Regions from separate parts of the Stenotrophomonas sp. YJH_SMC_119 genome, predicted to be linked through region 2. Evidence: riboswitches for the same ligand, from Rfam matches in the RefSeq annotation. Region 2 holds a riboswitch; the other holds the start of a gene.
The links. Region 2 has a riboswitch for cobalamin ahead of btuB (TonB-dependent vitamin B12 receptor). Riboswitches for the same ligand answer to the same signal wherever they lie in the genome.
Positions count from the first base shown of each region.

Region 1: it holds a riboswitch for cobalamin, as region 2 does, so the genes downstream of both, AC5P6S_RS16115 (epoxyqueuosine reductase QueH) here and btuB (TonB-dependent vitamin B12 receptor) in region 2, are expected to answer to the same signal.

Region 1 is NZ_JCAFRP010000011.1:104,241-107,638, reverse strand. Features, by position in the region: gene purU (formyltetrahydrofolate deformylase) at 1-671, shown strand, start outside; gene pncA (bifunctional nicotinamidase/pyrazinamidase) at 879-1,505, opposite strand; gene AC5P6S_RS16115 (epoxyqueuosine reductase QueH) at 1,562-2,248, opposite strand; cobalamin riboswitch at 2,410-2,639, opposite strand; gene AC5P6S_RS16110 (nicotinate phosphoribosyltransferase) at 2,773-3,398, opposite strand, start outside.
Region 2 is NZ_JCAFRP010000010.1:89,147-92,544, forward strand. Features, by position in the region: gene AC5P6S_RS15315 (TfoX/Sxy family protein) at 1-105, shown strand, start outside; gene AC5P6S_RS15320 (histidine phosphatase family protein) at 198-776, opposite strand; cobalamin riboswitch at 920-1,142, shown strand; gene btuB (TonB-dependent vitamin B12 receptor) at 1,258-3,099, shown strand; gene gph (phosphoglycolate phosphatase) at 3,200-3,398, opposite strand, start outside.

The sequences.
Region 1 (3,398 bases), on a different contig from region 2:
AGACCGTGCACGCCGCCATGGCCACGCTTGCCGAGGGCTTCGGCATGGACTGGCAGCTGCACGATGGCCGACGCCGCGCGCGGCTGCTGGTGCTGGTCAGCAAACAGGGGCATTGCCTCAACGACCTGCTGTTCCGCGCCCACAGCGGCCAGCTGAAGGTGGACATCGCAGCAGTGGCGTCCAACCACGCCGACTTTGCGCCGCTGGCGGCGTCCTACCAGGTGCCGTTCCATCATCTGCCGGTGAACGCGGAAACGCGCGCGGTGCAGGAGCAGCAGATCATCGACCTGGTCGAGCGCGAGCGCATCGACCTGGTGGTGCTGGCGCGCTACATGCAGATCCTGTCGCCCACGCTGTGCCGCGCGCTGGCGGGCCGTGCGATCAACATCCACCACAGCTTCCTGCCCAGCTTCAAGGGCGCGCAGCCGTACCACCAGGCACACGCGCGTGGGGTCAAGATCATCGGCGCCACCGCGCACTACGTCACCGAGGACCTGGACGAAGGCCCGATCATCGAACAGGACGTGGCCCGCGTGGACCATGCGATGGCACCGCGCGAACTGGTGCGGCTGGGCAGCGATACCGAATCGCTGGTGCTGGCACGCGCGGTTCGCCGCCATGTGGAGCACCGCATCCTGCTCAATGGGCATCGCACGGTGGTGTTTCGGTAATCGCCCATCCCGCGTCCGCCGGGCATGGCCCGGCACTACCGAATCCTGATTTCATCCAATGAAAAGCCCCCGGTTCGGCCGTCCCGCGATCTGTAGGGGGGCGTAGTTAGGGGGCTGGATGAATCGATTGTGTTGTTGTGGGCAGGAGCGCGCAAGCGGCATAAGCGACGTGCGCGGTAGCGCCGGGCCATGCCCGGCGGTCACGCCTCAGACGATGGCAATCCCCGCCTTGCCCAGCGCCTCGCGCACCATCACGTCGCTGGCTTCGGTCACCGGCTTGGTCAGCTCCCACAGGAACTTCACCCGGAAGCCGGACTTCACCGCGTCCTGCGCGCTCCACAGCACGCAGTAGTCACGGGCCAGGCCGCATACGTGCACTTCGCGGATGCGGCGTTCGTGCAGCCAGCCGGCCAGGCCGGTGGCCGGGCGCTCGCCATCGGGGCCGTGGTTCTCGCGGAAGGCGCTGTACGAATCCACCTGTTGGCGCGTGCCCTTGCGCAGGATCAGGTCGGCCACGGTCCAGTCCACGCCCGGGTGCAGGGCGGCACCGGCGCTGCCCTGCACGCAGTGGTCCGGCCACAGGGTCTGCGGCTGCGCGTGCAGCAGGATGGTCTCGAACGGGCGTTGGCCGGGGTGCTGGCTGGCGAACGAGGCATGGTCGGCCGGGTGCCAGTCCTGTGTTGCCACCACGGTGCGGTAGCGGCGCTGCACCAGCAGATCGGCAATGGGTGCCACCAGCGCATCGCCCTGGTCGCAGGCCAGCGCACCGCCGGGCATGAAGTCCGGCTGCAGGTCGATCACCAGCAGGGCGACATCGGCGGGCAGGGCGGTCATGGCAGATCCAGCACGAACTCAAGGGGCGACCAGCGTGGCCGCCCCATGCCTGCACGTCAATCGTCCTGCGGCGTCCCAGCGTCCTGCCCGTAGTACAACAGGCCGATCTTGATCCGCTCGCGGCCATTCTCGCGGCGATGGCGGTTGGCATCGCGCAGCGAGTACACGCAGCCGCAGTATTCCTGCTGGTAGAACTGCTCGCGCTTGCTGATCTCGATCATGCGGCTGGCACCGCCGCCCTTGCGCCAGTTGTAGTCCCAGTACTGCAGGCCTTCATAGCGCGAGGCGGCGCGGATGCCGCAGTCGTTGATCTGCGCCATGTTCTTCCAGCGCGAGATGCCCAGCGAAGAACTGATGGTGTCGTAGCCGTGCTCGTGCGCGTACAGCGCAGTGCGCTCGAAGCGCATGTCGAAGCACATCGTGCAGCGGATGCCGCGCTCGGGCTCGTTTTCCATGCCGCGTGCACGGCTGAACCAGTTGTCGGTGTCGTAGTCGCAGTCGATGAAAGGAATGCCGTGCTGCTCGGCGAAGCGGATGTTCTCCTGCTTGCGCAGCTCGTACTCCTTCACCGGGTGGATGTTGGGGTTGTAGAAGAAGATCGCGTAGTCGATCCCGGAGGCGGTGATCGCCTCCATCACTTCGCCGGAACAGGGCGCGCAGCACGAATGCAGCAGCAGGCGCTTGCCGTCGGCGGGCAGGGTCAGGGTGGGGCGTTGGAGCTCGGTCATCGTCAGGTACCGCATGGACCGCCGGCAACGGCGGTGGCCCATGCATCAGCGCGTGGGTGAACGGGTCTGGCCGGATACCGTGAACAGGACGCGCGCGGCCACACCGCCTGCACGCGCAGGACGACGACGGCCCCGGCAACCTCCCCGCGGAGATTCCAGGTCGAGTCAGGGAACGGTCGTGTCCCCCGGCCGGGGCCGGTATTCGGGCTGATGGACACGGGCCGCAGCCCACCTACTACCCGCCGCTTCCCAGGTGCGAGCCCAGTGCTGTTGGCAGGATTCGTTTCCATTCACCGCTGCGGGGCAGCTCCGGAATGGACGCGCGAGGCGCCTTCACCGGATTCCCGTTTAAATCCCTCCCCGCGCCGCAGCGATGGGAGGGATACCTTCGGCGTGTGCAAGGTGGACCTGTTGGTGGCGCCGGTCAAGAGCGCAGGGGTCAGAACCCGCTGCGCTGCAACGGGATCCGACCCCAGCGGAAGGAAGGGGTCGGATCCCGCTGCCACGCAGCGGGCTCTGACCCCGGTCGGGATGCACCTTCAATGCCCCACGGCCGCCCGCGTGCGGATGTCGTCCAGCCGCTGGTCGTACAGAAGATGGCCGTTCTCCCACACGGTCACCATTGCGTCCTCGAAGCCGTCCGGCAGGGTGTCGTCGCCGTTGGCCGGCAGTGGCACCGTATGCAGGCTGCCATCGTCCAGGTGGCGCAGCAGGCGCATGCGGCCGCGCTTGCTGGCCTTGCCGGCGTCGGTGACCGGATCCTTGTAGACGTCGATCCACTCGCCCTCGACCCGTGCGGCCGAGCACTTCAGCGCGAACTTCTGCGTATCGCGGTCCAGCCGCTGCAGCAGCGCACCGCCCATGCCGAAGGCCACGTTGTCGGCGGCGTAGCCGTCGTCGGTGATGCGCTGCAGGATCGCGCGGATGGTGTCCGGATTGATGCCATCGCCCTGGATCACCCGCACGTGGTTGAGCACGCGATAGCCCTTGCCGTTGATCGCGTGGCCGAAGGCTTCATCCAGCCGGCGCAGGCTTTCGGCCACCACCTCCACCGGGTCACCCGAGTCGGGACGGATGACCAGGGTGGCGCCCGACGCGATCACGTCATCGCGCAGGGTGGTGCCCCAGTGTTCGCTGATCGCGCGGTAGATGTCATAGCTGTCCG
Region 2 (3,398 bases):
CCGCTGAAGGCAGCCGGCCCGGCGTCGGGCCCGGTGCATGAGCAGCGCTTCGATGCCGACGATGACGCTGAGGACAGCGTGGCCGAGGGCGCGGACGAGGATTGAGGCCTCCGCGTTCCTGGGGATGCCGGCCAGCGGCCGGCACTACCAGTGTGATGCGGGGATCGGTAGCGCCGGGCCATGCCCGGCGAGTGCGCTCAGGGCTGCTGCAGCTCCAGCAGCTCACCCACCAGCCCGATCTCGCCGCGCTCCAGCCACACCCGCAGGCGCGTGCCGTGGTCGATACGCAGCGCCCAGCACAGCGACATGGGCAGGCCGCAGACCTGCGACAGCACCATGCGCAACGGGCCGCCATGGCTGACCACCAGCGTCGGCACCGGATCGTCATCATCGAGCAGGCGATCCAGCGCGCGCGCGATGCGCCGCTCGAAGTGGCCCCAGCTCTCGCCATTGGGCGGCGGGAACGCGTGCGGGTCGGCATGGAAGGCCGCCAGTGCATCCTCCGGCAGGTCGAACAGCGACCGCCCGTCCCAATCGCCGAAGTCCAGTTCTTCCCATTCCTCGTCCGCTTCCACGTCCAGTCCGCGCGGGGTGGCCAGGGCCATTGCCGTGTGCAGCGAACGCAGCCGCGGCGAACTGATCACCCGCTCCCAGCATTGCCCGGCATAGGCCTCGACCAGTTCCTGTGGCAGGCCGGCCAGCTGCGGTGGGTCGCTGCGGCCATCAAGGAACTCATCACGGCCATTGCCGGCATGGCGGACCAGGTCGAGGATCATGCGCGCGTCCCGGACGGGCGACGCAGGTACAGCGGAAAACGGGCGGACATCGGCAACGGCACCACGGGATCGAGCAACCATTCTAAAGGCACAGCAAAGGCAGTCGCGCAGGCGCGACGCAACGGGACGGCCTGCGATGCCGTAGACTGCGCGCACTTCCAGGTGACCTGCGGCCATGGCCGGCAGGTTGAAACGGGAAGCCGGTGACGCGTGATTCCACGCCAGGCCGGCGCTGCCCCCGCAACGGTAAGCACGTCAGTTCCAGGCAACACCGCCACTGTGCCGCAGGCATGGGAAGGCGCCTGGACGGTGGCCTCGCGCCACCCGGCGGCAAGCCCGGAGACCGGCCCGGAAGCCTCAGGTCGCGATGCGGTGGGCATGGCGCTGGATGACCGTGGCGTGCGCTGCGGCATCGGCGCACGCCTGCCTTCGCGGCTCCTCCCCTTCGCCACGCGGGCGTGCGTGGCACCCGGAGTCCCCCATGAAGCTGCAGTCCCGAATGCTGTCCCTGGCCGTGCTGGCCGCCCTGCCCGCGCTGGCCCAGGCCGCCAATGACACCACCGCGCTCGACCAGATCCTGGTCACTGCCACCCGCACCCCGATCGCCCTGCAGGACAGCATCGCGCCGGCGCAGGTGATCGACCGCGCCCAGATCGAATCCAGCCAGGCCACTTCGCTGCAGGAACTGCTGCGCGGTCGCGCCGGCATCAACCTGGCCAATGCCGGCGGCCTCGGCAAGCAGAGCTCGCTGTTCCTGCGCGGTACCAATTCCGGCCACACCGTAGTGCTGGTGGACGGCGTGCGCATCAACAGCGCCGACCTCGGCCTGGCCATGTACCAGGACCTGCCGCTGGCGCAGATCGAGCGCGTGGAAATCGTGCGCGGCCCGCAGTCGAGCCTGTACGGCGCCGACGCCATCGGTGGCGTGATCCAGATCTTCACCCGCCGCAACCAGGGCGATTTCGCCCCGCACTTCCAGCTTGGCGGTGGCAGCAACGGCCTGCGTGAAGCCAGCGGTGGCATTGGCGGCGGTACCGAACGCGGCTGGTTCGGTGCGGATATCGCCTACCAGCATTCCGATGGCATCGATGCCTGCCGCGGCTCGGCCACGCTGTTCACCGGCTGTTTCGCCGACGAGCCCGATCGCGACGGCTACCGCAACCTGTCCAAGAGCCTGCGCGGTGGCTACACCTTCAACGAGCAGTGGAACGTGGAAGGCAGCGCCCTGCGCGCCGACGGCAAGAACCACTACGACGGCTACTACAACTATTCGGAAACCCGCCAGCAGGTGCTGGCCGGCAAGGTGCGCTACACCCCGTCCGAGCGCTTGGCATTCACCGCCAACGTCGGCCGCAGTGACAACGAGTCGGACAACTTCGGCGACTTCGGTGCACGTGGCAGCGCACAGACCCACCGCGACAGCGCCTCCCTGCAGGGCGATTTCGGCGTGGCCGAGGGCCAGCTGCTGAGCGCAGGCGTGGACTGGAGCGAAGACAACCTGGATGGCAGCAGCGCGGGTTACCTGGTCGACAGCCGCCGCAACACCGGCGTATTCGTGCAGTACCAGGGCCGCTTCGGCCGCCACCAGCTGCAGGCCAGCGCACGCAACGACGACAACCAGCAGTTCGGCAACCACGCTACCGGCAGCGTTGGCTGGGCCATGGAGCTGGGCCACGGCCTGCGCCTCAACGCCAGCTATGGCACGGCGTTCAAGGCACCGACCTTCAGCGATCTGTACGACCCGTGGAGCGGCGTGCCGACGTTGAAGCCGGAGAAGTCCAAGAGTGCCAACCTCGGCGTTTCGCAGCAGGGCCAGGGCTGGCACTGGGGCCTAGATGTGTATGAAACCCGCATCGATGATCTGATCACCTACGATGCGGCGACCTTCAAGATGCAGCAGGTGGAGAAGGCACGCATCCGCGGTGCCGAACTGACCGGCGGCGTGCTGCTGGCCGGCTTCGACATCAACGCGCAGCTGAGCTACACCGACCCGCGCAACCGCACCGGCGGCAGCACCCAGTTCGACAACTGGCTGCCACGCCGCGCGCAGCAGACCGCGCGCCTGGACATCGACCGTCGCTTCGGCGATTTCCGCGCAGGCCTGACCGTGCAGGGTGCCGGCAAGCGCTACGACGATGCCGCCAACACGGTGAAGGTGGGAGGCTACGGCACGCTGGACCTGCGCGCCGAGTACGCACTGACGCCATCGTGGTCGCTGCTGGCACGTGCCGCCAACGTCTTCGACCGTCGCTACGAAACGGTGGCATGGTTCAACCAGCCCGGCCGCGAGTACCAGTTGAGCGTGCGTTACCAGCCGAAGTGAGCGCAACGTTCATGGTAGTGCCGGCCACTGGCCGGCAACATCATGACCTTCGGCAACGCATTCCGGGTTGCCGGCCAGCGGCCGGCACTACCCCTCTGCTTCAGCCCCGCAACCCCGGCAGTTCACGCAGGTCGTCGATCACCGCCACCGCATGCGCGGTGGCCAGGTCCAGGCCGCGCGGATAGCCGTAGCGCACTAGCGCGATCGGCATGCCGGCCTCTTCGGCGGCGCGGTAGTCGGTCAACGAATCACCCACCATCAGGCAGGACTCCACCGGCAGCCCGAAGTGCGCGGCGATG